3 regions of the Companilactobacillus heilongjiangensis genome follow, and region 2 is predicted to be linked to each of the others. Evidence: predicted binding sites of a transcription regulator. Region 2 holds the regulator's gene; each other region holds the start of a gene.
What was found. The regulator HrcA, encoded in region 2, represses chaperone genes, less so after heat shock. The targets are predictions, from matches to a motif close to TTAGCACTCNNNNNNNNNGAGTGCTAA.

Region 1: the regulator HrcA is predicted to act here: its motif matches at 8,380-8,406, upstream of JP39_RS08475 (ATP-dependent Clp protease ATP-binding subunit).
Region 3: the regulator HrcA is predicted to act here: its motif matches at 8,274-8,300, upstream of clpP (ATP-dependent Clp endopeptidase proteolytic subunit ClpP).

The regions. Positions count from the first base shown of each region.
Region 1 covers NZ_CP012559.1:1,857,172-1,868,172, forward strand. The annotation lists gene JP39_RS08445 (MMPL family transporter) at 700-3,714, opposite strand; gene JP39_RS08450 (TetR/AcrR family transcriptional regulator) at 3,970-4,545, shown strand; gene JP39_RS08455 (hypothetical protein) at 4,611-5,138, opposite strand; gene JP39_RS08460 (Tim44 domain-containing protein) at 5,167-5,871, opposite strand; gene ptsP (phosphoenolpyruvate--protein phosphotransferase) at 6,139-7,860, opposite strand; gene JP39_RS08470 (phosphocarrier protein HPr) at 7,860-8,126, opposite strand; gene JP39_RS08475 (ATP-dependent Clp protease ATP-binding subunit) at 8,454-10,655, shown strand.
Region 2 covers NZ_CP012559.1:1,436,769-1,447,769, reverse strand. The annotation lists gene ribF (riboflavin biosynthesis protein RibF) at 1-833, shown strand, start outside; gene JP39_RS06555 (hypothetical protein) at 987-1,502, opposite strand; gene hrcA (heat-inducible transcriptional repressor HrcA) at 1,680-2,726, shown strand; gene grpE (nucleotide exchange factor GrpE) at 2,745-3,317, shown strand; gene dnaK (molecular chaperone DnaK) at 3,354-5,216, shown strand; gene dnaJ (molecular chaperone DnaJ) at 5,341-6,477, shown strand; gene lepA (translation elongation factor 4) at 6,590-8,434, shown strand; gene JP39_RS06525 (dihydrolipoyl dehydrogenase family protein) at 8,772-10,082, shown strand; gene galE (UDP-glucose 4-epimerase GalE) at 10,183-11,001, opposite strand, start outside.
Region 3 covers NZ_CP012559.1:1,732,720-1,743,720, reverse strand. The annotation lists gene whiA (DNA-binding protein WhiA) at 1-809, shown strand, start outside; gene JP39_RS07950 (hypothetical protein) at 1,127-2,848, opposite strand; gene JP39_RS07945 (DHA2 family efflux MFS transporter permease subunit) at 3,040-4,431, opposite strand; gene JP39_RS07940 (MarR family winged helix-turn-helix transcriptional regulator) at 5,050-5,565, opposite strand; gene JP39_RS07935 (ATP-binding cassette domain-containing protein) at 5,714-6,649, shown strand; gene JP39_RS07930 (ABC transporter permease) at 6,670-7,446, shown strand; gene clpP (ATP-dependent Clp endopeptidase proteolytic subunit ClpP) at 7,664-8,251, opposite strand; gene JP39_RS07920 (acyltransferase) at 8,407-9,534, opposite strand; gene JP39_RS07915 (LysR family transcriptional regulator) at 9,621-10,496, opposite strand; gene JP39_RS07910 (ACP S-malonyltransferase) at 10,624-11,001, shown strand, end outside.

The DNA.
Region 1 (11,001 bases), 420 kb from region 2:
AGCGCTATCAAATAATACAACAGCTAATCCTTTCTTCCATAAGTTATTAACTATGTTTCCATAGCTTTCACCTCGCTTTACTTGGAATTAGCTACCACCTTCGACAAGTTGCAACCACAGTATGCTGGTTATTACATTTCCTAGCAACAAAATATGGCTGATATATTTCATTATTATGCAGTACTTTTAATCATAAATTTACTGCCAAAATATGTTCCTATTTTATTGCTGTTCTCAAACTCACCTGATACAATATCTTTGTATTAAAAGGACGACAGACCCATACAGAGGGCCTGCCGCCACAACTCCACGAAAGTGGTAGCAAGTTAGTCAACCAAAAAGTAAGCCAATTGACCGGGTAAGTCTAAGATGGCTTATTTTTTTGCGTCTTTTTAAGTATCTTCCCATAATAAATACCTAAACTTTAAAATAAAACAGTCCATCACAAAAACTAGCCTCCGGCTGACGGGGAAAAACAGTCTGCAATGAAGGTGGCGTTATGGCTTTAGCCATTACACCACGGGACGAGTTTTGAAATTCGCGTACTTTGCGAAGTTCAAAATCGAGGTTCGAGACCGCTCTCTGGCTCGGACCGGTCCCCATAGCAGAACTGTTTTTCCCCGGCAACCGGAGGCGGCAAACCCAAAAGCAAAAATAGCTTGCTTCATCCCTCAAAAGATGAAACAAGCTATTATTTTTTTATTCTTTAGAATCAGCCTCAGCTGCTTCTTTATTTTCTTTAGGTTTTTTAACTTTAACCATCCGTTTATTATGCCAAGTCGTCAAACTTATCAAAGCTGACAAGGTCAATGGCAAGATAATAACCAAGATTATTAAACCAAAGATAACGCCTAATGCAACTTGAATCAAAGTTGTAACGCCTGATGGCATCAAAGCTGCGAACGTACCACTCAAAATGATTGCCGCCGAAATGACAACTGTTCCGATTGATGTTGCCGCATTTAGCATCTTGTCTTTCAAATCCGGCATTGGTTCATCTTTAAACCTGATCATCAAGAAGATACTGTAATCAACACCTAACGCCATCAACATGATAAATGTAAAGAACGGCGTATTCCAACTCAACATATTGTCGCCAAGCACTAGTCTTGAGAAGATTCTGGTGATACCGAGTGAAACTTCATATGCTAACAACAAAGTCCCGATAATCGTCAATGGTTGCAAAATTGATTCAGTTACAACTATTAATGCAATTCCGATACCAATAGTCATAATTGTAGCTGTCCGACCAAAGTCACCGTTAGCAAGTGTTCTCAAATCATTATTCTGAGAAGTTTGTCCACCGACTGCTACCTTTGCATGCTTGAGTGGACCATGCTTTAATTTGGCTTTCATATCAGATTGAATCGTCTTCAATTCTTTCGAAGTGGTATCACTATTAGGATCACCCTTGAACACAATAGTTAATGAAGCAATCTTTCGATTATCATTCATGTATGCATCAAGTGCTGGCTTAAAGGCTTTACTCTTAATCGTATCTTTTGGTAGATAGAACGTATCGCCAACGTATGATGTCCGCAATCCATCCAAGTAAGTCTTCATTGTCGTGTTACCTTTTGCCAAAGTATCTAAACCATCATTAGCTGAAGTTAAGCCAGATTCGAGTTCAGTAACTTGAGCTGACATTTGTTTCAATTGTGTATTCATTTGTTGAACGCCACTATTGACTGTCGCTGTTCCACTGGCAACACTTTGACCACCAGAAGTTAAGGTTGAACTGGTTGAAGCTAATCTATTAGTTCCACTGGCTAATGTTGACATGCCTGAAGTCAAACTAGGCATAGAACCTGATAATTGAGAAATACCTGATGAAAGCGCCGTTGATCCAGCACTCAATTGACTGATTGAACTTTGTAATTGAGAAATCTCACCAGCTGCTGCTGTCGTATTTTGTCCAGAAGCCTGCATCAAAGTTAATAATTGTGTAGCTTGACCTGACAAAGCACTAACTTGCGACTGCAACTGTGACATACCAGATGCAAGTTGTGTGGAACTGCTATTCAATGTGGAAACACCACTTGTCAAAGTTGGCAATTGGCTATTGGCACTCTGAACGCCACTGTTGATACTCGAGACACCAGAAGTATATTCATTAATACCGCTGGATAATTGTTGAGCACCACTTTGTAACTCACTCGTACCATTGGCTAACTGTTGAACTTGAGCAGTACTGCCACTAATATTGGCACTCTGCAATTGGGAACTAGCAGAACTCAAACCTGATTTGATTTTCCCTAGTCCCTTAGTCGAAGTCGTCAAACCGTTGGTAATAGTTAGTAATTGATTCTTGAGATACATACTCTTAATTTTATTGCCACCAGGTTCAGTCGCGGAAGTGACCGTCTTAACACCTGGTTCTTTTTGTAAATAAGTTGTCAAGTCATCAATGGCAGCCAATTTAGCTTGGGAAGTCATCTTGGAATTATCCTCAATTTCGACCGTTGCTGGAGCTGACATACCTTTACTGAAGTGCTTTTGAATAATCTGATAACCGGCTTTTGCTTGATAACTATCTGGCACTTCGTCAGCGTTATTAAAATTCAAAGTTGAATTCTGGTTGATGAAAAATGGCACTGCACAGACAGCAATGATACCAAGCATGACAACCGGATATGCTAAGGCTGATCTTGATAAGCCATACCAAATCCGACTCTTGCCACCACCAGCACTGACTTTGCTAGGCCAAAACATTTTCTCACCTAACGTTTGCATAAAGAACATGTTGAGCGTCAACAAAACTGCGAGTAGCACCAAAATACCAATGGCGACACCAACGGCACTTTGATAGAACGAAAACTTAGCTAAAGCAAGGACTGAGAATCCGATGAAGACTGACAAGCCACTGTAAAGAATCGTCCGTCCACCGTGAATTTGGGCATCATGTGAAGCCTCTTTAGCCGAAAGTCCCCGCGCCAACGCTCCTTTGAAGTAGTTATAAAGTAAAATATTGTAATCCGTACCAATACCAAACAACACTACGACCAAGAAAACTTGAGTAAAGTTGGAAATTGGAAAGTTAACTTTTTGTGCAAGATTCATAACGATACTCAATGAAGTAACAAACGCTACCCCAACGTTAAGTAAGGAAATCAGTGGCACGATTGGCGAACGGAAGACAATGATCAAAACGATGAAAATGAAAATCACCGCAATAACTTCAGTCTTTTGAATCCCCTTTTCAGTTACAGTTGAAAAGGCATCATTTAACGCATCGACACCAGTCACATAAGTATGAATCCCAGAAACATCCAATTGTTTCTGCAATTCTTTGACCTGCTGCCCAACGTAATTGTTCTTCTTAACAGTTACCTGAGCTAGTTGCGTCGTCTTATCCTTAGCAATCAGCTGCTTTTTAGTTTCAGCATTATCGCTGGGACCCATGACATTCTTAATCTTGAGTAATTTCTTATTATCCAATTCATTTAATTTGTCATCTATTCTGTCTGACTGCGATGACGAAAGTTTGCCACCACTGTCATTCTTGAAAACGACTGTATAAGTTCGAACTGCCTTATTACCATTGGCTTTCTTTTCAATATTGGAAGCCTTCTGACTTTCGGCATAACTAGGTAAAGTGAAATTTCCCTTATTTCTGACCAGCTGCGATACATTAGGCATAGCCACAAGTGCAACGACGACCACAATGATCCAACCAATCAAAGCTGCAATATATCTGCTCAGCTTCTTTTGCATAACTCTATCTCCTTACATGAATATCACATAATTACTTTCTGAAAATACTGTGACAATCATAAATTTAATGAATTATTTATACAAGAGACAATTTCTGTATATCAGCCTATATTTAGACATATATTTGAATATGCAAAATATTGGACACATAATATTTTAAGTAAAGCGGTTACACTATGCTAGAATATTGTTAAGGTTTCCGGTAGTCAGAAAGTATTTTCTAACTATATATATGTTTTTGGGGAGAATTATAAAATGAAGATTGATGTCACTAACCACCTGACACTTGGTGCTAAACGTACGCTCAAAGCCTTTCGAGTTGCTATGTTTGAATCCTTGGCAGAACAAGAATTTGATAAGATAACTGTTAACGATATTTGCCAAAAGAGTGAATACCCTCGGGCCACTTTCTATAATTATTTCGATGATAAACTGGATCTATTGGAATATCTCTGGTCATACATCGGTCGTGATATCTTGAAACAACTTCCAAGTGTCGCTAAAAATGAAGATGGTTTGATTGAAACATTTAATTTGTTACTGGATTTCTTCCATGAACATATTCCACTATTGGAAAAAATCAAACTAAACAATGGCGTTGATTCGCATCTTTGGCATAATACCTCGCATTATTTGAAACATGAGGCTAATAGAATTATTGTGGAAAACGCCTTGCCCAGTACATCTGAACGTGTGCCTGCTAAATTGTTAGCTCGATTTTATAGTGATTTGATTGTTGTGATGTTGGAATGGTGCTTGTTCGAACAGCCTGATATTAGTAAAGTTGAGGCTGACCAGTACTTAACTACGCTGTTGCATGGTGGATTATAATTTGGGATTTAAAAAGAGACTTGCAAAATTGCAAGTCTCTTTATTTCGTGAACAATAATTAATTGCTACAACGTCAAAAATACCAGTAAAGCTATAAACAAAAATAAAAATGATGGTAATAAATATTTACCGCCTTTCAATGCAAGTTGATTAGCATTTATAAACTTTGAAAGCTTTTCCTGAACTTCTGGATCAGAAACCTTCTTCAAAGAATTTTGAGTTTCTAACTTTGTTTCCAAAACACGACGATAAAAAATCATTATCAAGATATCTGCCACTATTCCAACAAGCGCGGCAATAACCGTAATTGTACTATCCATATAGGAAATAAGAGTATATAGACTAACGAGCAAACCTGTCAGACTGATAATTAAAATAATATATCCGAACAAAAATACCCGACTGTTCTGCTTATTTCGTTTATACTCTTTAGGATATTCCTGAGCTAAAATAATCGACATTTTCCAAATTTCAATATCACCAATATTTTTACGCAACTTGTTAGACTTACGATTACTCCTAAATCCGATAATATACATCGGAATAGCAATAATCACTAATAAACTGCCAAGGATAATCTTAAAAAGAGTCATATTTTCCCCCACTTAACTTCTTATTTAATCAACCTATTGTCTTAATATTGCAAAGTTGTAAGTTAGTTTCATCTTTCCACACTAACGTCCAAATTTCTTTAAAACGTTCGATATTTGTATCTTCCTGAATCTGCTGATTATAACTCTCGGGCTTATTATCATACTGAAAATAGTCCCGCGCTTGGGCTGTCACAATAACCTGAACTTTTTCATCCGATGATGTAACGACTTGCTCCAAATCAATTATTACCAATCCATCAAGGTGATCTATTTTATGACCACGAATATACCCATTGATAATTCTCTTTTGTTTCGCGTAATAGTACGGTGACATCAGTGTTTTCAAAGTTTCCAAATCATTTTTAGTCCAAGCATCCTCCACCTTATAGAAAAAAGGTTCAAAGTGAGTATTCAATTCTGGAGTAAGTGCATCATATGTTTCAGGGATTTTATAATTTTCTCGACGATTACGCCTGTAAAAATGAAAAAAAGAAAGTCCTGAAAATCCAATTAAAGCAGCATCCACTAATGAGAAACGATTTCTCCCAAAGCCGCCGTAACCACGGTATCCGCGATAATTATCATAGTTGTCACTTGAATTGCTACTAGTACTGCTGCTTCCTGTAGAGCTGCCACCCATACTTCCGCCAGCTCGAGCAAATGTCCTCGTGGGAGTAATGATAAATAGAAATGATAAGCTCATAATTGCCATAATAAGTGTCATTTTTTTCAAAATTCAGTCCTCAATCTATATCAAAGTTGCTCTTAATTTACTGTACAGCAAACTAAAAATTTTAGTTGGCATTAAAAGCAATTAAATAATCATTTTAAAATTAAACGTCTCAAAAAGGCCTGCAAAAAAGTTGCGGGTCTTTTCCGAATTTTAAATATAACACAGACTAAACAATCAGAAGTATACATTATACCCAATTGACACTTGAACTCTCTGGCGGAATAAAAAAAAGAGACCTACATCTCTGCAAAGTCTCTTTAAAAAAGATTACTTGTTCAAGTATTCTTCAACAAGCTTCTTGTTATCTTCATTAGTAATTGATTCGTTAACAGCACGATCAGCCAATGTAGCTAGATCCTTAGTACTCAACTTCTTCATCAAACTTCTTACACGAAGTACTGATGTAGCACTCATTGAGTATTCATCTAGACCCATGCTCAATAGCAATGGAAGCATAGTGTTGTCACCTGCGGCTTCACCACACATGCCGGCCCATTTGCCTTCTTTATGAGCTGATTCAATAACGTGCTTGATCAATCTCAAGATTGAAGGGTTATATGGTTGGTATAGGTATGAAACGTGTTCATTACCACGGTCAGCAGCCATAGTGTATTGAATCAAATCGTTAGTACCAATACTGAAGAAGTCAACTTCTTTAGCGAATTGGTCTGCAAGAACAGCAGCGGCTGGAACTTCCATCATCATTCCTAATTGAATGTCGTCAGAAACCTTAACACCGTCTTTAACTAACTTAGCCTTTTCTTCTTCAAAGACCTTCTTAGCATCTCTAAATTCTTGCAAAGTACCGATCATTGGGAACATGATACGTAAGTTACCAAAAGCTGATGCACGTAGCAAAGCTCTTAGTTGAGTTCTGAAGATTTCTTGTCTATCCAAACTGATACGGATAGCACGGTAGCCCAAGAATGGGTTCATTTCTTCAGGAAGTGGTAAGTATGGCAAATGCTTGTCACCACCGATATCCATAGTACGGACAACGACTGACTTACCTTTCATGCCTTCAAGAACCTTCTTGTAGGCCTTGAATTGATCTTCTTCGGTTGGAAGGCTTTCTGATTGCATGTACAAGAATTCTGTACGGTACAAACCAACACCTTCGGCACCATTATCAAGAACACCTTGGAGATCATCAGGTGTACCGATATTAGCTGCAATATCAAAGTGCTTGCCATCAGCAGTAACTGAAGGTTCGTTCTTTAATTTTTCCCATTCTGCTTTTTCGTCAGCAAAATTCTTAGCTAATTCGCTGTAATGTTTGATGTCATCTTCAGAAGGATCAACAATAGCAGCACCGTTTAAACCATCAACGATAACCTTTTGTCCTTCTTTAACATCGGTTGTAATTGTATCAGTACCAACAACAGCTGGTAGTTCTAGAGAACGTGCCATAATAGCTGAGTGGGCTGTACGACCACCGATATCAGTAACAAATCCCTTAACATAACTGTTCAATTGAGCTGTGTCACTTGGTGTCAAATCGTGCGCAACAATAACGACATCGTGGTCGATTAATGCTGGGTTTGGAAGTGATACGCCAAGCAAGTGGGCCATAACACGTTTTGTAACATCACGTACATCGGCTGCTCTCTCTTGCATGTATGGGTTGTCTGTCATTCCTTCAAAAATGGCAATGAAGTTTTCTGAGATGTCGTGCAATGCTTGTTCAGCATTAACATTCTTATCTTTAACTTCTTGTTCAACTGCACCTGTAAATTCTGGATCAGCCAAAATCATCTTGTGAGCATCAAAGACTTGAGCTTCTTCTTCACCTAGAGATTCCTTAGCGATATCTCTGATCTTAGTTAGTTCATCATCTGATGTTGAAATAGCATCCTTAAGACGACTGACTTCTGCATCAGCATCTGAAATACTTTTCTTTGTGAAAGACAAATCTGGTTGAACTAAAAGGTATGCTTCAGCAGTAGCGATACCATCACTGGCTGCAATTCCCTTAATAGTTTTAACCATTATTCTGCCAAACCTTCTTTTGTCATAGTATCAGCAATAGCAGCAACTGCATCAGCAGCATCGTCACCATCAGCTGTAATTGTAACGTCAGCACCTTGGCCAACACCGAGTGACATAACACCCATGATTGACTTCAAGTTTACTGATTTACCTGAGAATTCGATATTGATATCTGAGCTAAATTTACTTGCGGCTTGTACCAACATAGTAGCTGGACGTGCGTGGATTCCTGTTTCTGCAATAATGTGAAATTCTTTCTTTTCCATAATAAATACCTCACCATATAATTATAAAATTCTGTAGCTGTACTACAAATATTCACTAATTAATTTACCATTATCTTCAAATTTTCACAAGGGCTTTGCATAAAAAACCTTGAGATAAGTCAAGTGTGATAAGACGTTTAACGCTTACAACACTAGAGCCTGAAAGCGTTTATATTATCATCCTTTTTCACATAAATTTGAAAAAAATTTATTTTCTACTATTAACTTAATAATTTTTAAAAAAATCCAAGACTTAGCACTTGCATTACTCGAGTGCTAATTATATACTACCGTTGTATCCTTTGATAAAGGAAAGGTGGGGTGCGAATGTTATGTCAGAATTGTCATAAAAATGAAGCAACAATTCATCTATATACGAGTGTTAATGGTCAACGGACGGAAATCAATCTCTGCCAAGACTGTTATCAAAAGTTAAGAAATCAAGCTAACGAAGGTATGAATAATATGGCACAAAATCCAAACGGTGGATTTTCTAGTTTCGAAGACTTGTTCAACGCTTTGAATGGCGCACAACAACCTGATGCTTTCGAGCAACAAGGTCCTCAAACTCAAACAGGCAATGGCGGCGGTAATAATGGCCGTAAACCTCGTGGGAATGGAGTCTTAGATCAATATGGTGTCGATCTTACTGCCCTTGCTAAAAAAGGACAAATCGACCCTGTAATTGGTCGTGACAAGGAAATCAGTCGAGTAATTGAAATTTTAAATAGAAGAACTAAAAACAACCCTGTCTTAATTGGTGAAGCAGGTGTTGGTAAAACAGCCGTTGTCGAAGGTCTTGCACAAAAGATTGTCGACGGCGATGTCCCTGAAAAGTTGCAACACAAACGAGTCGTAAGACTTGATGTTGTCTCACTTGTTCAAGGCACTGGTGTCCGTGGTCAATTCGAACAAAGAATGCAACAATTGATCAACGAATTACAAAAACAAACTGATATCATCCTATTTATTGATGAAATTCATGAAATTGTTGGTGCTGGTAATGCTGAAGGCGGCATGGATGCGGGTAACGTTTTGAAACCTGCCCTAGCCCGTGGCGAACTTCAACTTGTCGGTGCAACTACTTTAAATGAATATCGTACAATTGAAAAGGATTCAGCTTTGGAGCGTCGTCTCCAACCCGTTCAAGTTAACGAGCCTACGGTTGACGAAACTGTTCAAATCCTAAAGGGTCTTCAACCTAAATATGAAGATTATCACCATGTAAAATATTCTAATGAAGCTATCACAGCAGCAGCTGAATTATCAGCTCGTTACATTCAAGACAGATTCTTGCCTGATAAGGCCATTGATTTGATTGATGAAGCTGGTTCAAAGAAGAACTTGCAAATCAACCACGTCGATATGGAAGACTTAGATAACAAGATTTCAGACGCTGAAGTCCAAAAGCAAGCTGCCCTTCGTAATGAAGATTACGAAAAAGCTGCCTACTATCGTGATCAAGTTTCTAAGTTCCAAGATATGAAGAACAGCAACAAAGATGAACCTGCTGGTCAAAATATCGTAACTGATAAAGAAATCGAAAATATTATTGAAGAAAAAACTAACATTCCAGTTGGTGAACTTCAATCTAATGAACAATCTCAATTGAAGAATTTGGAACCAGATTTGAAGAGTCACATTATTGGTCAAGACAAGGCCGTTGCTGACGTTGCCAAAGCTATTCGTCGTAACAGAGTCGGCTTTAACAAGTCAGGTCGTCCAATCGGTTCCTTCCTATTCGTAGGACCTACTGGTGTTGGTAAAACTGAGCTTGCTAAACAACTTGCCCGTGAACTATTCGGTTCCGAAGATTCAATGATTCGTTTCGACATGTCTGAGTACATGGAGAAACATTCAGTTTCTAAGTTAATCGGTTCGCCTCCAGGGTATGTTGGTTACGAAGAAGCCGGTCAATTGACTGAAAAAGTTCGTCGTAATCCATATAGTTTGATTTTGCTAGACGAAATCGAAAAGGCTCACCCAGATGTTATGCATATGTTCTTGCAGATTCTCGATGATGGCCGTTTGACGGACTCTCAAGGTAGAACTGTTAGTTTCAAAGATACTATCATCATCATGACTTCTAACGCCGGACAAGGCATGCAAGAAGCAAATGTCGGATTCGGCGCTGAATCAGCTGGTACAACTAACTCAGTTATGAACCGTTTGTCAGAATTCTTTAAACCAGAGTTCTTGAACAGATTCGATGGTATCGTTGAATTCAATTCACTAACAAAAGATAACCTATTAAAGATTGTCGATCTCATGTTGGCTGATACTAACAAGATGATTGCCGATCAAGGTCTAAGCATTCATGTAACAAAGGATGCTAAGAATAAATTAGTAGATTTGGGCTACAATCCCAAGATGGGTGCTCGTCCACTCCGTCGTGTGATTGAAGAACAAATTGAAGATAAAGTTGCTGACTATTACTTGGATCATGCCAAGGATAAGCAACTAGAAGCACATCTTGATAAAGATGAAATTAAAATTTCTAAGTATAGTGCACCTGATACTGAAGAGTAGTTAATCTACCAAATTTAGTGGTGCTGAAGATAAAAGCTCGATCAAGTCCTGAGGGATTTCTGGTCGAGCTTTTTTGTTGTTTTGCCGTCTCCAGAGATGCGAGCATTCACCTGCTATGCGGACCGATTCGAGCCACAGTACGGTCTCGAATCTCGGTTTGAAGCCTTACCAAAGACCGGTAAGTCTCCAAACTCGCCCGGTGGTGTAATGGCTAAAGCCATAACGCCACACCCACAGCTGGTGAATGCTCACATCTCTTCCGACTTATTTATTGGATTTTATGATTCAGTTTTAAATTGCCATTGTTCAACTTATTACTTTCATCCTCTTCTTTAATTACATTACG
Region 2 (11,001 bases):
ATCAGAAGGTTATTAAAACTGGTGTTGAATTAGCTCATGAACGCAACCTCAAGGCTGTTTTGATGACGTTTGACTGTTCTCCAAGAACGATTTATCAACATGAAACAGATTTTAAGTATTTATCAACTATGCAACGTAAAGCTGAATTAGTAGAACAATTAGGGGTGGATTACCTCTATTTTGTTCATTTTACTGACGATTTTGCGCACTTAAAGCCACAAGATTTTGTCGATCAATATATGGTTGGCCTCAAGGCTAAGTTTGTTGTAGCTGGATTTGACTATACTTATGGCAAGAAAGATATTGCCAATATGCAAAACCTGCCAAATTATGCTCAAGGCCGCTTTGAAACAGTCACAGTCCCTGAGCAATTGATTGATGGACAAAAAATTGGTTCAAGTGCTATCAAAGAGTTTATTTTGCAAGGTCATATGGGTACTGCTAATGAATTTCTGGGTTATGTCTACCAAAACCAAGGGACAGTCATTCACGGCTTGCAAAGAGGTCGGACACTGGGCTATCCCACGGCCAATTTGGCAGTCGATGGTTCACAAGTAATACCAGCCATTGGTGTCTATGCCACGCGGATGAAAATTGACGGTGTCTGGTATAACGCCATGACCTCAGTTGGCTATAATGTGACGTTCAAAGAAAATACCGGTGTGACGATTGAGACTAATATCTTCGACTTTGATCAGGATATTTATGGCAAACACGTCGCTATTGAATGGGTCCGTTATTTACGTGGCGAGGTTAAATTTGACGGTGCTGATGGTTTGGTTAAACAATTGGAACTTGATAAGAAGAATTCTATTAAAGCTTTACAAAAATAATGGGGCTGTGATGTGACTATTTTCACCTCAAACTTGCAACAAAGCATAGCTTTTCAGCTTAAAACAAATAGCTCCAGCAATCCAAAATCGGATTACTGGAGCTATTTTCCTTAATGCTCGAAAGCTGACCATGTTTTGTCACAATCTCAATATTTAAAATAATTTAGAATCAATAGCTCGAGTGATCTGTGTTTTTGGCAGTGAGTGATGTTCTTCTAAGATTTCGTCTTGCTTGTTTAATTCATTCAAAAGGGCGGCAATTGTTGGATTGGTTTTGGACATCTTCTTAATCTGTTCCATTCTGACTGCTTGGTCGTATTCCTTATTCAATTGTTTGAAAATAAGTTCACGATTGGTCAGTTCTTTATGTACACCATATGCTTGTCCTTCACGGTGCATAAGTTGTTCTTTAGTAATAACTGCTAATATCGGACGGGTGGCGCGTGTGGGCTCTTCGTTGATATCTACTTCAGTAACAACAGCAGGGACAACGACCGTGTCATTGTATCCAGAATTTGGAACGATAACTAAATCACCAACTGCAACTTTGAAGCCACGGCTAACGTAGCTGTATTGATCTCCAGAAGTTAAAATGTCCCAAGGTTTTTCAAGTAGTTCTTCATAAGATCTGGAAGCAAGAAATTTTACACCAATAATTTGATTGAGCATAATTTACCTCGTGTTGATTGGATTTTTCCTAAATCTTACCATAGAATGCCAAATTTAAAATAATCGCTGAAAAATTAGAGAAATTGAGCGTGCATACTTGACACTAATAGGATAGATTGTTATATTTTACATTGTTAGCACTCAGGTATGAATAGTGCTAAAAAGGAGGACGGTATAATGCTATCACAACGTCAAGATGCTATCTTGAGAGAAGTCGTGCGCATATTTACAGATACCGGCCAGCCGGTTGGTTCGAAGACATTGATGAATGAATTACCTTTCCATGTAAGTTCTGCGACAATCAGAAATGAAATGGCAATGCTAGAGGAAGTTGGTTATCTCGAGAAAACCCATCTTTCATCTGGTAGAATTCCTTCAGCGATGGGATACCGCTATTATCTTGATCATTTGGTACAGCCTACAAGCGTGCCACAAGATATTGCGCAGAGAATTGACGATGATTTTGGCAAAACATATCACCAAATTGATGATATTATTGAACAATCTGCCAAGATTCTATCTCATCTGACCAGTTACACAGCTATCACTTTAGGTCCTGAGAGCAGTTCAATCCTTTTAACAGGTTTTAGAATTGTTCCTTTGAACCCACATCAACTTATGGCAATCATCGTTACAAGCGATAATAATGTTGAGAATAATATTTATACAATAGATGATGATTTTGATACTTCTTTAATTGAAAAAATTGTTAACATCGTAAACGACAAGTTAGTTGGACAGCCTTTACCAAAGGTTATTCAAATGTTGCACAACGATGTGCCAGCAATTCTTTCCGAGTATATGTACTCATCCGACGGACTGTTGGATATGATGGATCAGCTTTTCAAAAAGGCTGGTGCCGAGAAGTATTATGTCGACGGACAATTGAATCTTTTGAATTATGCAAACAATGATGATCTATCGCAAGTTCAGTCGCTGTTTTCAATTATGAATCAGAGTACTGATTTGAGAAAATTACTAGATCCTAGCATTTCTGATGACGGCATTCGTGTTCGTCTCGGAAGTGAATTAGGTAGTGATGCGTTGAAAAATTACAGTATCATCACTGCAAATTACGATGTTGGACATCATGGAAAAGGTGTTATTGCCTTACTTGGCCCAACAACCATGCACTATTCACAATTGATTGGTTTGCTCGGAGAATTTAGAGTTGAATTAGCCAAAAGACTAATTGATTATTATTCAAGGTATGATGATTCTTGAAATTTTTAGGAGGAAGTAATGGCAGATAAAGAAACAGACCAGAATTTGAAGACTTCTAAAAAAGAAGCAGCTCCAAAGACTGATGCAAAAGCTGCAACGAAAGCTAAAGCAGAACAGGCTAAGAAAATCGATCCCAAAGATAAAGAAATTGCGGATTTGAAGAAAAAGAATTCTGACTTAGAAGACAATCTTTTAAGAAGCCAAGCAGAAATGCAAAATATGACCAAACGTCATAGCAAGGAAGTCGCTGACATCCTTAAATATGATGGTCAAAAGTTGGCCACAGAAATTCTACCTGTTTTGGATAATCTTGAACGTGCTTTGAGTGTTGAAGCTGACGATGATGCCAGCAAGCAACTAAAAAAGGGCATTGAAATGGTTCAACAACACATGGTTAAAGCATTTGAAAATAATCATGTGACAGCAATTGACGGTGTTGGTGAGAAATTTGATCCAATCTTTAGTCAAGCTGTTCAAACTGTTCCAGCCGATGATAAGCATGCTAAAAATACCGTTGTACAAGTTCTTCAAAAGGGTTATAAACTTGAGGATCGTGTACTTCGTCCAGCAATGGTTGTCGTTGCACAATAAATTAATAAATAAAAAAAATAAAAGAGGTTTAGGTTTATGTCTAAAGTTATTGGTATTGATTTGGGTACTACAAACTCTGCTGTAGCCGTTCTTGAAGGTGGCTCTCCAAAGATTATTACTAATCCAGAAGGCGCAAGAACAACTCCTTCAGTTGTTGCCTTTAAAGATGGTGAAATTCAAGTTGGTGAAGTTGCAAAGAGACAAGCAATCACTAACCCAGATACAGTTTCATCAATCAAGCGTCACATGGGTGAAGCAGGTTACAAAGTTACTGTAGCCGGCAAGTCATACACACCACAAGAAATTTCAGCATTCATTTTGCAACACATCAAGAAGTTCTCAGAAGACTACTTAGGTGAAAAAGTTACAGATGCTGTTATCACAGTTCCTGCATACTTCAATGATTCACAAAGACAAGCTACAAAGGATGCCGGTAAGATTGCTGGTTTGAATGTTCAACGTATCGTTAACGAACCAACAGCTTCAGCACTTGCTTATGGTCTAGATAATGATAAGGGTGACGAAAAAGTCCTTGTTTATGACCTTGGTGGTGGTACATTTGATGTTTCTGTACTTCAATTGGGCGATGGCGTCTTCGAAGTACTTTCAACAAATGGTGATACACATCTTGGTGGTGATGACTTTGACCAAAAGATTATCGATTGGTTAGTTGAACAATTCAAGGCTAAGAATGGCGTTGATTTGGGTCAAGACAAGATGGCTTTACAACGTTTGAAGGATGCTGCTGAAAAGGCTAAGAAGGACTTATCAGGTGTTGCTCAAACATCAATCAGTCTTCCATTTATTTCATCAGGTGCCAATGGTCCACTTCACTTGGAAGAAACTTTGACACGTGCTAAATTCGATGAATTGACATCAGACCTTGTTGAAAGAACAAAGATTCCTGTTGACAACGCATTGAAGGATGCTAACTTAACAAACTCTGACATTGACAAAGTTATCTTAAATGGTGGTTCAACACGTATTCCTGCTGTTCAAGATTCTGTTGCTAAGTGGACTGGTAAAGCACCAGATCACTCAATCAACCCTGACGAAGCCGTTGCTTTAGGTGCTGCTATTCAAGGTGGTGTTATCTCTGGTGATGTTAAGGATGTTGTTTTACTTGATGTTACACCTCTATCACTTGGTATCGAAACAATGGGTGGTGTCTTCACTAAGTTGATCGATAGAAATACAACTATCCCAACAAGCAAGTCACAAGTATTCTCAACTGCTGCTGATAACCAAAGTGCTGTTGATATTCACGTCTTACAAGGTGAACGTCCAATGGCTGCTGATAACAAGACATTAGGTCGTTTCCAATTGACTGATATTCCTGCTGCACCTCGTGGCGTACCACAAATCCAAGTTACATTCGATATCGATAAGAACGGTATTGTTAATGTATCTGCTAAAGATATGGGTACTAACAAGGAACAAAAGATTACTATCAAGAGTTCATCAGGCTTGAGCGATGAAGAAATCGACAAGATGATGAAGGAAGCTAAGGAACACGAAGAAGAAGATAACAAACGTAAGGAAGAGGTTGACGTTAAGAACGACGTTGAACAAACATTGTTCGCTACTGACAAGACTCTAAAAGACGTTAAGGGTAAAGTTTCTGACGATGAAATCAAGAAAGCTCAAGATGCTCGTGATGCTTTGAAGAAAGCTCAAGACTCTGGTGACCTTGAAGACATGAAGAAGAAACGTGACGATTTGAATAAGATTGTTCAAGACCTTTCTGTTAAACTTTATCAAAAGGCTCAAGAAGCACAACAAGCTAACGGTGCAAATGCCGATGGCGCAACTGGTTCAACTGATGGCAAGAAACCTAAAGACGACAATACCGTTGACGGCGACTTCTCAGAAGTAGATCCTGATAAAGATAAGAAATAATGATTGTGATAAAGAGCAGTGGTTTAATTACTAAAACCGTTTATGGTATAGTAAAAACAATAACTGCTCTTTTGAGCGTTAAAAAGGAATAAGACGTTTAGTCCTATTACATAAAGGTGATTTAATGGCAGATAAAAATCCATATGACGTACTCGGCGTTGATAAGAACGCTTCTGATGACGATATAAGAAAGGCATTCCGGAAACTTTCTAAAAAGTATCACCCCGACTTGAATAAAGCCCCTGATGCTGAAGCTAAGTTTAAGGAAGTTAATGCAGCCTACGAAATATTAAAAGACCCGCAAAAACGTGCTCAATATGATCAATATGGTTCTGCTGGTATGAATGGTGGTCAAGGTGGATTTGGCGGCTTCGGTGGTGGAGCTGGCTCTGATCAATTTGGTGGATTTGAAGATATCTTCAGCCAATTCTTCGGTGGCGGCGGCGCTGCTCGTCAAAATCCTAATGCCCCAAGACAAGGTTCCGACTTACAATATCGCATGGATTTAACTTTTGAAGAGGGAGTTTTCGGTAAGAAGACTAACATTTCCTACAATCGTGAAGAAGAATGTTCAACTTGTGATGGCTCTGGTGCAAAGCCGGGCACACATCCTGAGACATGTTCGAAGTGTCATGGTTCTGGTTTTGTTGAAGTCGATCGTCAAACTCCACTTGGCCGTATGCGTACAAGAGTTGTTTGTGATGTCTGCAATGGTACTGGTAAAGAAATCAAAGAAAAGTGCAACATTTGCCACGGTTCAGGTAAGGTAAATGAAAAGCACGAACTTAAGGTTACTGTTCCAGCTGGTGTTGAAGATGGACAACAAATGCGTCTTGATGGTCAAGGTGAAGCCGGAACAAACGGTGGACCTTATGGTGACTTGTACATCGTCTTTCACGTTGCTCCAAGCAAGGAGTTCAGACGTGACGGATCAACAATTTATGCATCAGTAAATATCAGTTTCCCACAAGCTACATTAGGTGATGATATCAAAGTCAACACAGTTCATGGACCTGTACAATTGAATATCCCTAGTGGTACTCAAACAGGTACAACCTTCAGACTTCGTGGTAAAGGTGCTCCAGTTCTAAACAGCAAGAGTATCGGTGACGAAAAAGTTACAGTTAATATCGTTACACCTCGTAAGTTGTCAGGCGAACAACGCAGTGCTTTGAAGAAATTCGCTGAAGCTGGTGGCGACAAGGTTAAAGAAAAAGATAGTAATTTTTTCAATAAAATAAAAGATGCTTTTAATGGCTAATAATTAATTAAGAAGAAGTGATGAACTTCTTCTTTTTTGATGTCTAGAACATCGGTGTACAATAGTGTAAAATAGACAGAATGAGAAAATTTCTGATAGAAGGGAACAATTTATGGATTTAGACCTCGATAAGTTAAAAGAAAGACAAAAAAGAATTCGTAATTTTTCTATCGTAGCGCATATCGATCATGGTAAATCAACGATTGCTGATCGAATTTTGGAAAGAACTAAAACAATATCAAAACGTGACATGAAAGCTCAAGTTCTGGATGACATGGACTTGGAACGTGAACGTGGTATTACAATCAAATTGAATGCGGTAGAACTTGAATATGAAGCAAAAGATGGACAGACTTACATCTTCCATTTAATCGATACCCCAGGACACGTGGACTTCTCGTATGAAGTTTCTCGTTCTTTGGCTGCCTGTGAGGGAGCTTTGTTAGTTGTTGATGCCGCCCAAGGTGTTGAAGCTCAGACATTAGCTAATGCTTATTTGGCCGTTGATAATGACCTAGAAATCGTGCCAGTAATCAACAAAATCGATTTACCTTCTGCTGAACCAGACAAGGTTAAGGAAGAAATTGAAGAGACAATCGGTATCGATGCTGAATCGTCAATTTTGATGAGTGCTAAAACTGGTGTCGGTGTGGATGAATTGTTGGAAAGAATCGTTTCTGACGTGCCAGCTCCAGAAGGTGACCTCGATAAACCACTTAAGGCTTTGATTTTTGATTCAGTCTATGACAGTTACCGCGGCGTTGTGTTGGACGTACGTGTCCGTGAAGGCGTTGTAAAGGTCGGAGACACGATTGAATTGATGAGTAATAAGAAGACCTTTGAAGTCACAGAAGTCGGTGTGATGTCTCCTAAGGCTGTTAAACGTGATTACTTGATGGCTGGGGATGTAGGTTATATCACTGCTAGTATCAAGACAGTTAAAGATACGCAAGTTGGTGATACTGTCACATTAGCTGATAATCCGACCGACGAACCTTTGACTGGTTATCGTAAGAGTACGCCAATGGTTTATGCCGGACTTTATCCAGTTGATAATGCTAAATATGAAGATTTACATGAAGCTTTGGACAAATTACAACTCAATGATGCAGCCCTAGAATATGAACCTGAAACTTCACAAGCGTTAGGCTTTGGTTTCCGTGTTGGTTTCTTAGGACTATTGCACATGGATGTTGTTCAAGAACGTTTGGAACGTGACTTTGACCTTGAGTTGATCACAACTTCACCATCTGTTGATTATCATGTTACAACGACTGATGGCAATGAAGTTGTCGTGGATAACCCAGCTGAGTTACCAGATGCATCTGAGATCAAAGAAGTCCGTGAACCATTCGTTAGGGCTGAAATAATGGTACCTGAGGACTTTGTTGGACCAGTCATGGAACTTTGCCAACATAAGCGTGGCGAGTTCGTGACAATGGATTATTTGGACAAATATCGTGTTAACGTTATTTACAAGTTGCCATTGTTGGAAATCATTTTCGACTTCTTCGATGATCTGAAATCAAGTACTAAAGGTTACGCTTCATTGGATTATGATGTTGAAGATTACGAACCAAGTGAATTGGTTAAGATGGATATCTTACTTAACGGCGAACCAATTGATGCTTTGAGCTTTATCGTTCACAAAGATTTTGCTCAAAAACGTGGTCGTGACATTGTTTCCAAGTTGAAAGAAGTAATTCCTAGACAGATGTTTGAAGTTCCTATTCAAGCTGCAATTGGAAATAAAGTTGTTGCCCGTGCTAACGTTAAGGCTTATCGAAAGGATGTTACTGCCAAACTTTATGGTGGTGATAGAACTCGTCGTGATAAGTTACTTAACAAGCAAAAAGAAGGTAAGAAACGTATGAAGGAAATTGGTCGTGTTTCTGTGCCACAAGAAGCCTTCATGGCTGTTTTGAACCTTAACCGTGGTAAGGACGATAGTAAATAGGATTCCGCCTACGGTTGGAAATGATTTTTTGACAGCTATGGGGACCGGTCCGAGCCGAAGAGCGGTCTCGAACCTCGATTTGAATCCTTGCTAAAGTACAGCAAGTATCCAAACTCGTCCCGTGGTGTAATGGCTAAAGCCATAACGCCACCTCCATTGCAGGCAAAAATCATTTCCAACCTCCGGCTAGTTTTCGTACTCGATGAATACTTTTGTTAAACCCCCAACTTGTTTATCAGCGGATGAGCATTCAATTATATAGAATATTCAATAAGTGCTTATAATGTAATCATTAGTGGTTAACGTTATAAGTGCTTTTTTTATTGGAGGAATTCATATGGAAAAATTTGATACGATTGTTATTGGTGCCGGTCCTGCTGGGTTGGCTGCTGCTCATAATTTGAAGAGTAATGGGCAAAATGTTGCTATTGTGGAAAATAACCTTTGGGGTGGGACTTGTCCTAATCGTGGTTGTGATCCTAAAAAGGTACTTTTGAGTGGTGTTGAAGCACGTGATCGAATTGCACAGTTGCAAGGTAAAGGCTTTGATGAACTTCCAAATGTTAATTGGAAAGAACTTGAGGCTTTTAAAGAGACATTTACTGATCCTGTTTCTAAAGGCAGTCGAGATGGTATCGTTAATGCCGGTATTACAGCTATTGATGGACAACCCAAGTTTATTTCTGAAAATGAAATTGTTGTCAATGGACAAGACCATTACCAAGCTGGTAAATTTATTATTGCGACTGGTCAACGTCCTAGTTACTTGAATATCAAGGGAAAAGAACACTTGTTATCAAGTACTGATTTCTTATCACTGAAGAAGATGCCAGAGGATATTACAATTATCGGTGCCGGATACATTGCCTTTGAAATGGCCACGATTGCGAATGCCACAGGTGCTAAAGTGCATGTCATTCATCATAATGACCATCCTTTGAAGGGCTTCAATGAGGGTTATGCCTTGGAATTGGTTAAGCAACTAGAGGCTAAAGGTGTTGATTTCAATTTTAATGTTGATACACAAGCGATTGAACAACAAGCTGATGGTCGCTATTCTATAACCGCAGATGGTTTTGAATTAACAACCGATTTGGTGATTGGTGCGACTGGACGTATTGCTAATACTGACTTTTTAGATTTTGAAAAAGCTGGCGTTGAGTATACTCGTCACGGTGTCGTTGTTAATGCCAAATTGCAGTCGACTAATAAAAATATTTATGCTATCGGGGATGTTGTCGATACTAAACAGCCTAAGTTGACTCCAGTAGGTGGATTTGAAGCAAATTATGTCAGTGATATTTTGACTGGTAAAACTGATAAAGATTTGGAGTTGCCATTGATTCCAACTGTTGTCTATGGCAGTCCTAAATTGGCTAAAGTCGGTGTACAAGAAGGTGCCGAAGTGGTTGATCAGGATGTTACTGGTTGGTTTACATATAGCCATACTAACGACCCTAAAGCTAAGATCAGAATTGTTTTGAACGATAAGTCAGAAATTATCGGGGCAACTTTACTTAGCAACAATGCTGATAGTTTGATTAATTTATTGACTATGGCAATTAAAGATCACATGACTCATGAGGATGTTATTAAGCAAATTATGGCTTATCCGACTGCTGCTAGTGATTTGGAATATTTATTTTAAGCTGAATTCTTTAGAGAAAATAAACGACGTCATAATTATTTATAGGCACGTCAAAAAAGGAGAAACTCACACGAGTTTCTCCTTTTTTGAAATGTTATGATTAATCTTCTTCATAACCATTTAGATGTTTAGATTTGAAATTCCAAGCATCGCTGATGACTTTTTCAACATCATCGTACTTAGGTTGCCATTTAAGGATTGTTCTAGCCTTAGTTGAATCAGCAATCAAGGTACTTGGATCGCCGGGACGTCTAGGACCAATTTTAGCAGGAATTTCCTTACCAGTAGCTTTTCTGGCAGCTTCAAGGATTTCTTTGTTTGAGAAACCATTTGAAGAGCCAAGGTTAAAGACATTGCTGTCATTGTCAGCACGTAAATATTCCATAGCTAAACGGTGAGCTTCAGCGAGGTCTTCAACGTGGACATAGTCACGAACGTTGGTACCATCTTTAGTATCGTAATCGTCACCAAAGATTGTCAATTCGTCACGTTGACCAGCGGCTACTTGAAGAACAACTGGAATCAAGTGAGTTTCAGGATTGTGGTCTTCACCGATTGAACCATCAGGCTTAGCACCACCAACATTGAAGTATCTCAAGGCAACAAACTTGATGCCGTAAGCGACGTCACACCAATGCATGATCTTTTCCATTGCCAACTTACTTTCACCATATGGGTTAGTTGGAACGGTTGGGTCAGTTTCCTTAATTGGAATTTGTTTAGGCTCGCCGTAAGTGGCAGCGGTTGATGAGAAGACGATGTGTTTGACACCAAAGTTGTGCATCACTTGTAGGAGCGTAATCATTCCATAAGTGTTGTTATCAAAGTATTTGAGCGGATCTTTCATTGATTCTGGAACAATTGAAAATGCAGCAAAATGGATAACATCAGTGATAGTTTCGTTTTGGAATAATTTGAT
Region 3 (11,001 bases), 300 kb from region 2:
ATCACTTCGTCTTAACCGCACAAACTGAGAACGCTGCAATTGCCAGAAGAATTTTTTCTTTGATAAAGCAAAAGTATGGTATGGAATCAGAATTGCTTGTGCGTAAAAAGATGAAATTGAAGAAAAATAATCAATATCTAGTTCGGTTGAAACATGATACCAACAAAGTTTTGACGGACTTAGATATTTTGGATGAATCTGGCCTATCGATCAATACCGATGTACCAGAAGAAGTATTGACAGAAGATCAAAGGATGCGTTCATACCTTCGTGGAGCCTTTTTGGCTACCGGAAGTGTTAATAATCCGGAGACTTCCAGATATCATTTGGAGATTTATTCATTATACGAAACTCATAATGAGGGAATCGCTCAGATGATGAATTACTTCCATTTGAACGCTCGGACAACGAAACGTCGGAATGGTTATATCGTTTACTTGAAGGAAGCTGAAAAAATTGCGGACTTCTTGCAGGTGATCGGTGCTACTAATTCGATGTTGAAGTTTGAGGATATTAGAATTGTTCGTGATATGAGAAATTCAGTTAATCGTTTGGTTAATTGCGAGAACGCTAATATCAATAAGACTGTAGCTGCTGCCGAACGTCAAATTGAAAATATTAAACATTTACAAGCTACAGTTGGTTTGGATTCTCTACCTGATAAATTACGTGAGATTGCGGTCTTGCGTTTGGAAAATCCCGAAGTTTCTTTGAAGGAATTAGGCGATATGGTTCCTAGTGGACCTATTTCAAAGTCAGGTATCAATCATCGTTTGAGAAAGTTGAACGAACTGGCTGAGTCAGCTTAAGTATGCCGTTTCCAGAGCTGAGAGTATTCATCTGCTGCGCGGAACGGCCCGAGCCAAAGAGCGGTCTCGAACCTCGGTTGAAGCCTTACCAAAAAACGGTAAGTCTCCAACACGCCCGGTGGTGTAACGGCTAAAACCATAACGCCACTTTCGCTGCTGATGAATACTCTCAGCTCTTCCAACTGATTTTTTAGTTAAATTAAATTATCACTGAATTGTTACGACAATGGCTATGTTGGATTTTTGTCATGCAGTCTTCAGTAATTTAAAATAAAAATGAGTCGATAATCTTTTTATGATTATCGGCTCATTTTTTTTTACATTCTTAATTGTTTAATAGTTGGAAATAATAATACGATTACCAAAGCGAAGAACAGTGTAAATGATAACCAAATCAACGGACGATAAAGTGTTGGCTGAATTTGAATTATTTTATAACTTACTCGCTTGTAGGCATGTTGATTGTTGATATTGATAAAACCAGTGCTGTCAATTTTGAACGGAACTAATTTGCCATTGGATGTGATGCGATAGTTTAGTGTTCGATAACCGAAGACTGGCAATTTGATATTTCCTTTGGGAACATTTGATGCAGTTAAAGTTAATGAATTAGCTGTTGTCGAATGTTCTAATGGAATATCACGTTGTTCGGTGACAGCCAAGTGGTGAGAAATTAAGTATGAAACTTGCGGATCCAAACTAGCACCATCTGATCCTTTTTGGACGGGAACGGAATTGGGAGCGTAGTCTGGGATTAATGTTCGCATGAGTTTGTCACTGTTGATACCAGTTGAAGTGACTTTGGCATTGGCATTCAATGGGACGACTGTTTTGGAATATTGAGTGACGATGGGACTGTTAGAAGTTTTGTGATATTGGTCGTGGAAAGCCGTCTGGACTGACATTATGTATGATAGAACGACCATGCTGACGAAAATGATTCGTGTGCGTTTCTGATTGAAATTAATTAGGACTAAAACTAGTGGAATCATGCCCAAGAAGGGAGCAAAGCGCCAGTTTGCATATTGAAAGGTATTGATGATTGGCAGTTTACTGAATAAATTCCAAGGGATGATATTAGTACTGAATAAAATTAATGCCAGTTCAACATAAAACCATGGTAATAATTGCTTGAGTTTATCTTTTTTGAGACCAACTATGGTGATGACTAGCAGGATAATTGCCGTTATAGAGATAGTTGATTTAGCGTTCCAACGAGTCGTCATAAATAACGTCCAAATTGGCTCACTGATAACGTGACCCTTACCAAATGGTGCCAGTAAGCCGGTTTTAGAAATCCGGATAAGCCGATAAATTATCGGTAGACAGAGGACAACTGTTAAAAAAGCGGCGATGATTAAGTTTAACCAGGCTAAGTAATTCTTTTTAATAATCGTTTCAATGATTAAGAAGATACTAGCGATTATTGTGATAGCAACAGCACTTAGCAGGTGAGAATTGATGACAATAGTCATTAATAATGCTGTTTTGATAATTAAAGGTGGATCGATTTTATCACTTTCAATTGCATCTTTAAGTGTAAAAAGCAATGGAAAAGCGAAAATCATAACGATCGCCGTACCGGTTTGCATTTCACTAGTTAAATCTTTAATGGCTGAACCTGATAGGACAAAAATTGATGCGGCTAAAACGGCGTTACGACTGTCAAAACGCTTGTTTAAGGAAATGAATGAAACGATAAATGTTAAAGCATAAATTAACGTTTTAATCGCAATTTGTTGATGGATTGGTGTTAAGAAATTTGTTATCCAAACAAAGGGCCAGAGCGTAAAATCAGGATACATGCCATTGACGGCTTGTCCAGTGTTGAAGAAAGTATTGAAATTGACCCAGCTTGGCAGTGAATGTTGCTGAAAAGCCAGTCTGATTTCATAAATACGCTGGGAATGAAAGTATGTATCATACATGGAGACCATGTAATTAAAGTGGAATTGCCACAGTGTCCATGCTAATAAAACTACGAAAAATAATAGGGTAATAAAAATAGTTTGTAGAGCGGGTTTATTCTTTGAATTCAAAATTTCCCCTCCTAAATAAAATAGATAATCCAGAAGTTAATTATACTTCACTTAGGTTGATTGAAGAAATAGCTCCTTTCTCGTTGCCAACTATTTTTTTAATTTTCTTTTAAAACAATCCAATCTTAAGTAAACAAAAAAGTCAGATATTTTCCGTTTGGAATTTATCTGACTTTTTGAATTTGAGAATTTTAAGCTGTCTTCTTATTATTTTTAATTAATAAAGCAAATATCAAACCGATAATCGCCATGCCAAAGAAGAATGCGAAAACCTTTTGAAAACCGATTAAACCGGTATTGGCAGGTAAATGATGATTTTGATTAGTTGTAACCAAAATCAATGTTGCTAAGCTGACGCCTAATGAGCCGAGCAATTGACGAACGGTTGTTATGATTGCAGTACCGTGAGGCAATAATTCTTCTGACAAAGAATTTCCACCCAAAGTTGTGGCAGGCATCATAACAAAGGCATTTCCGCCTTCAATTAATGCAGCAATCAAAATCATTGGCCAGATACTTAATTTCGTGTGGATGGCAAATAGTAAGAACCAACCGACAACAATCATTGACATACCGATTAATAAAGTCGATTTGAATCCGATTCGATCGGCAAGTTTACCAGTCAATGGATTCAAGATGCTGAGGACGATGGCTGGTGGAACTAAAGCCAAACCTGACATCAGAACCGAAGTATGCAAAATATTTTGATAATAAAGTGGATAAATAATTGTTACGACAATCAGTGAAATATAAGAGAATCCTGTGAGCAGAACTGCTAAGTCGAAATTGAAGTTTTTCATAACTTTCAAATCGAGTAGGGGTTCCTTTTTGGTTAACTGACGGCGAATAAATAAGAACGTTAATAAAAGACTGATGACGAGTAGAATCACCAAGTTAGTGCCAAAACTCTTAGTTGCTCCAGCTTGATTGACCACATAGAGCAGGCCAATGATACCAAGTAGGTAGACGGTTGAAATTAAATCCAGACTAGCTTTGTGACGAGGCATGACATCTTTGATATAAATAAGACCACTGATAAAAATTACGATCATAATTAACAAAAAGATGACGAATAGTCCTTGCCATTGAACAAAGTTTAGAACAATCCCGGAAATAATTGGACCACTAGCTAAAGCTGAGCCCATGACTAGTCCGGCGTAACCCATAGTTGCACCACGTTTTGACTCGGGTGTGATGGACATTAGAACAGATTGAAATGATGGGAATAAAACCCCGACACCGATAGCTTCCAAAGCCCGACCTAACATGGCGATGGGAAAGTTTGGTGCAATGATAATAACGAAAGTTCCGAGTGCAAAAATTGCGACAACACTTAAAAAGATTTTTTTGAATGAAAAGTTATTTAACAGCCATGGACTGATTGGCATCATGATACACATAATCAGCATGAAACCAGTAGTTAACCATTGGATTGTGGGAGCCGTAACACCGAAGAATTTCATCAAGGTTGGATAGGCAGTTGATAGTGATGACTGACTGATCGACATTGTAAAAGTTCCGGATAACAAAGTGATGATAAATAACTTACGAGCCAGGCTATTTTGAATTTCACCTTTATTCATAAAAATACCCCTTTCTTTTGTTTAGTCTAATAACAATTTAAGGATAGCCTAAAATAAAAACACTGTCCAATTGATTGATTAATTTATAACAATTTTGGCAGTGTTTTTAATGTCCATTATGTATTTAAGGTGGTGCCGTTTCCAGAGCTGAGAGCATTCATCTGCTGCGCGGAACGGCTCGAGCCAAAGAGCGGTCTCGAACCTCGGTTGAAGCCTTGCAAAACCAGCAAGTCTCCAACACGCCCGGTGGTGTAATGGCTAAAGCCATAACGCCACTTTCGCTGCTGATGAATGCTCTCAGCTCTTCCAACTCATTTGTTACAGATGTTTGTATTAATTATATTTTGGTTTCAAAAGTGGATTCAATATAAGAACATTTGAATGTTCCTATACTTAATTAATAATGATTAACTAGTCGGAAGAGCTGGGAAATATTTGTGTGCCGTGGTAGTGGTATAAGTACGGGAGGTATCTCCCGTACTTATACCACCGGACGTGTTTGGAGACTTGACGAACTGTGTCAAGACTTCAAACCGAGACTTGAGACCGTACTTTGGCTCAAGTCGTTCCGCACAGCTTGAGAATAGTTCCCAGCTCTGTAGACGGGATATTTAAATTTTAAAGGAACCAATCGCGGATACCATCTTTTATCATTTGCTTAGATCTATTAAATAAGTTTTGATGGTCAGTGTTTTCGATTTCGTCATATAGGTGAGTGTTTATTTTACTCAGAATATTGGCAAATTGATCAAGTTCTTCATCGGTCAAAGCATTTAGAAATTCGGGCACTGTTGATTCCATAGTAGCTGTTTGGCGTCCTAAATCAGTTATTCGAATAATTGTCATGCGGCGGTCGGTGGTCGACTTTTCTTTAGTGACCAGTTGTTTTTTAACTAATTTATTGACGAACTCAGCGGTCGATTGGGCGCTCAAGTCAAGTCGTGTAGCTAATTCTTTTTGTGAAAGACCATTAGATTGTGACAGGGCAAGCAGGATTTTACCTTGGCCTTGAAACATGAATTTTCTTTCGTCTTCATCGGTATTTCGATGGGCAACTTTGTCAGCAACGTGTCGCACCATACCGAATTCAATTAATTTTCCAGCGGCATTTTTTTGTTTAAGTAAATCAGGCATAAGCATTACCTCCAAAGGCTATTATACAGCTTAAATAAAAAATATTCAGGTGGCCTGATTAAAATGCTTGCATTTTTAGTCAGGTACCCTTATGATTAATTTTAATCAGGTGACCTGATGAATTAATAAAACAACGAGGCAATAAATAATGACACTAAATAATGCAATCGAAGTTAGCCACTTAACAAAAAAATTTAACGATAAAACAGCAGTTGATGATATTTCCTTTAACGTCAAACAAGGTGAGGTGTTCGGACTCTTGGGACCCAATGGTGCCGGGAAAACAACCACTTTGCGAATGATAACGACATTGTTAAAATCCACTAGCGGCACGGTCAAAATTTTTGGTCACGATACTGCTAGTGAAGGGAAGTTGGCCAGATCGATGTTTGGACTGACTGGGCAATATGCATCGGTTGATGAAGATATCTCCGCCCGTGAGAATTTAATGATTTTTTCAAGATTAAATGGTTTATCACGAGCAGATTCAAAAAAGCGGACCGAAGAATTGCTAGAAGAATTCTCACTGGTCAATTCAGCTGATAAGTCATTAAAAGATTTCTCAGGTGGGATGCGCCGCAGATTGGATTTGGCAGTTAGCTTGATTACTCGTCCGGCTTTGATTTTCCTAGACGAACCAACTACTGGATTGGACCCTCGAACTAGAACGCAAATGTGGGATACGATTAGAAAATTGGTAGCTCAGGGTTCCACAATTGTATTAACGACACAATATCTTGATGAAGCAGATCAATTGGCAGACAGAATTGCAGTTATCGATCACGGTAAATTAGTAAAAATCGGAACACCTTCAGAATTAAAGCAACAGATTGGTGGAACTAATTTAAGTTTTACTGTGAGTGATAATCAGCAAGTTGATTCAACGGTTAAATTAGTTACCGATAAATTAGGCGCAACTGTTCATCTGGCAGGGCAACGCTTGAGCACCAACTTGGCTGGAGTTGATCAATTATCAAAATTATTGGCAACTCTACAGCAGGATAAAATTTCAATTACTGATTTAACAGTCCAAGAACCATCTTTGGATGACGTATTTATGAATTTAACCGTTGGTAAAAATTAAAAAGGATAGAGGCTTTTATTATGGACGTACAAACACACCGTGGAAATTTAATTATGAATACTGCAACAATGGCTTACCGTAATTTATTAAAGACAATTCACAACCCTGATAGAATGATGGATGTAATTATCCAGCCGGTCATGTTTATGTTGATGTTTGGCTATTTATTCGGAGGTGCAATCGCCGGTAATGTTAAAAATTATTTACCAACAATTGTCCCCGGAATTTTGATTCAAACAATGCTTTCAGCGTCATCAGGTTCTGGTTCACAAATTAGAGAAGATTTGGATTCAGGAGTATATGATCGTTTCAAATCATTGCCAATGGCACATATTGCACCTTTGGCAGGTCAACTTTTCGCTGATATTCTAAGATTAACAATCGCCACAATAACTTCATTAACGACCGGTTATATCATGGGTTGGCGTCCAGCTGCCGGCTTCGGTGGAATTGTTGTCAGCGGATTACTTGCTATCTTTATCGGTTGGGCAATGTCTTGGATTTTCGCATTGCTAGGGATGTTAGCCAAGAGTGCCACAACGGTTGAAAGTTTCTCATTGATGATTATGTTGACTTTATCATTTCTATCAAATGCCTTTATTCCAATTCACACATTGTCAAAAACTATGCAAGTTATAGCATATATGAATCCCATTACTTATGTGATTATTGCTATCAGACAGATTTTGGCAACAGGTCGCTGGACCAATGAGGCCTTTCTAGTATTGATTTTTGGAATTATGATCGTGGTTGTATTTGCTCCATTAACAGTTTGGGCATATAACCGTAACAACTAAAAAACTGTGTTTTATTGCACGTTTCTGGCTGCGTATTTAAAACAAAAATAGTTATGTCACAGTTCAGTTTTTTTAATTCTTCAAAGTAAACAAAAAAGGTAAACAAAAAAACATGACTTCGATAAAATATCGAAATCATGTTTTTTTAACTAAAAGTATCATTGAAACGAGTTACAAACGACAGAAATTTAAACGGCCGCTCTGCACCCTCTTCTTTTTACTTGTCAGCCTTGTTTGTCATAATATCATCAATCAAACCATAGTCCTTAGCTTCTTGGGCTGTCATGTAGTTATCACGATCAGTATCCTTTTGAAGTTTTTCGAATGATTGGCCAGAATTATCAGCCAACATGTGGTTCAATCTCTTTCTTGTCTTCAAAATTTCTTGAGCAGCAATTTCAATTTCAGTCTGTTGACCTTGTGCGCCACCTAATGGTTGGTGAATAAGAACAGTTGAGTTTGGAAGTGCAAAACGTTTGCCCTTTGTACCTGATGACAAGATAACTGATCCCATTGATGCAGCTAATCCTGTAGCGATAGTTTGAACATCAGATTTAACAAAGTTCATTGTATCAACAATGGCTAAACCGTCGGTAACTGAACCACCGGGTGAGTTGATGTACATTGAAATATCTTTGTCTGAATCTTGAGCATCTAGGAATAGAAGTTCAGCAATGACTGTATTGGCCATTTGACTGTTAACTTCACCAGATAACATGATGATTCTATCTTTTAATAATCTTGAGTAAATATCATAGGCACGTTCGCCACGTGAGCTTTGTTCAATAACTGTAGGAACTAACATTTAAAATGCCTCCTGTTTTTAATTAGCACTCTTAATAGCACAGTGCTAATTTAGCATAATATGATTTGTGGGTCAACAAACAAACCTTAAAATATAAAAAAAATTAGGATTTGTACGATAACTTTTTCATTATCGCACAAATCCTATTGTTTTAATCATTGTTTGACTTGCTCTGAGACTTCTTTGGAATTAAATCCTGATTTTACACGTGACCAGATAATGTGGAATGTGTAAGCAGATGTGAATGCTAGACACCATGTAATCAAGTAACAAACGACAATGGCAACGATTGGATGAGCCAGAGCCAAATTGTGGCCGAAGATTCTCCAGATGATCTGGAACCAGAAAACGTTTGATAGGTATGCACGGTAAGCATAGACAGCTAAGAAGTGAAATACAGGTAGAGCCTTGGAGTTGTTGCGCAAATGATACATTGATAATGCGGCAACTAAACTAATAACTAATAATGCATACAAAGTCATTGATGGCTTGTAGTAAGGAGCATTAGTCAATTGAACAGGGAATCCATAAGCTGATAGTTCACTGTTCGTCCAATAATAAACGGCAATGATTGCTACAGCTAGGAAAATCCAAGTCTTTCTAATAATTGTTTCAAATTTTTCACGATATACCCAAGCGATAACACCAAATATTCCATAAATAACGAAACTAACAAATAGTCTATCTAATAGGTACCAGTTAGTAGCTTGGGGTCCGTGGAATACGTTGGCATCGTAAAAGTATAGCCATGCCGCATAGCCGACAACTGTCAAAGCAATTGCCCAGATAGCATTAGTAGTACTTTTCTTGACCCAATGTCCGAGTGCCCAGAAGAATGGCATTAAAATGATAAATTGAAGCATCATAGTGTTATACCACAGGTGCGGTGCAGCATTACCGTTTATAAAGTTCCATAAGAAACTGCCGACACTATTAAATTGATTTACTTGTTGAACGTCTGGAAATATTAGTAAATATGCCAATGTCCACCAAATTGTAGGTACAAAAAGAGCAGACCATTGTTTCTTCATATATCCACCATAGTTATTCCAGCTGTTGTTGCCAGTAGTTCTGGTAGTTGTGTATAAAATACCAAAAATAAAGGCTGGAGCTGTGAATTTAACTAGATTATAAATAATCCCAATAAATGTTTGGGCGTTGTCTGGTGGATTGGTGCCTAGAACGACACCAAGAACAGTCTGCATCATAACGGCAGTACAAGCGAAGACTTTCATGTAGTCCCCGATATCAGCGGGTCTTGTATTGTCTAATCTTGAATTCATTAGTCATTTCCCCTTTTGCTTGATTGTGAGATCAACAAAGGGACTTCTTACGAGCTAATATAATCGCTTCCAAAATAAATTGCAAATTAAATTTTTAGTTCAGAACGTTGAAAACTCAAAAATAACTTGATTAATTCATTACTGATTTCTCGTTGAATGTCGGTCAAATTACTAGCAGGTGAGCATAGAAAAATCGTTCTCTGCAATGGTTCGGGAGTCAGTCTAGCCAGTTGCACTTGCTCATCAATAGTCTGCCAAGTAACTGAAGGGATGAAACTTAATCCAATACCAGCTTCAATGAGACCACGGATAGTTGCTGGATCGTCAGTTTCGTACATGTAATTTAAAGAAATCCCTCGTTCGTTGAAATAACGGTCGATGGTATTTCGTAAGGGATTATTCTTAGTCAGACCGATAAATTTTTCACTTTTAATTTCTGTTGGGTTAATAAATTTCTTGGTATAGCCAAATTTGGAATTCCAACCAACGAAGATTTCTTCTTTTAATACAGGAACGTTTGTCAGATCTTTGAGTGGGTGACTGGTAACGATAAAGTCGAATTGTTTAAAGTCAGCTTCTCTGACCGTATGCTGTGCCAGACTTAGTCTAACATTTGGAAATTTATCTTTAATATTGGTTACAATACTGGGAATAAAAGGAGATGCCACTTCCAACAAGATTGAAATAGGTTGATCGGAATTATCAACTCCGCCTTGAACAGCATTAACACCACGATCCAATTCTTTCAAACTATCATTAACATAGCTGAAGAATAATCTACCAGCACGATTTAGTTTTAGAGTTCTACCAGTTCGATCAAACAGCTGGACTTGTAACTCGTCTTCCAATTGTTTGATGGTTTTACTGACAGCTGGTTGTGAAATATAGAGTATTTCAGCAGCTTTGGTAATACTTTCTTGATTCGCAACGACTGCAAAGCATTTTAATTGTGTTAAATTCATCCCAATATTCTCCATTCATAACCGTTTAGTTATGTATCATTCAATTTATGTATTATACATGTTATGATTACGCTTTTATACTAGGAAATGTGAGATCAGCAAATAAGGATGATTTGGAGGTGAATGTATGCGTACTTTATGGATATTCCCAGGACAAGGTGGACAACGTTCGGGGATGTTGGATAACGTACCACAGGATTTAAAAACTAAAGTTAAAGATTTGACTGGGGTTGAGTTGACCGATGATGAAGAGGCCTACAAAGATTCCATACAGATTCAATTAGGGATTTTGATTTTACAATTATTTAACATTAGACAGTTACACAGTATTGATGAAAAGCCTGATGTTGTTGCTGGGCATTCTTTAGGAGTGTTTGGTGCCGCAGTTGCTGCTGGAGTTTTGACGGAAGAAGATGCAATTAAGATTGTCTTTCTCCGTTCGACCAAGATGAAGGAAGCTTATCCAGTTGGATATGGCATGGGAGCAATTGTTGGATTGACTCGC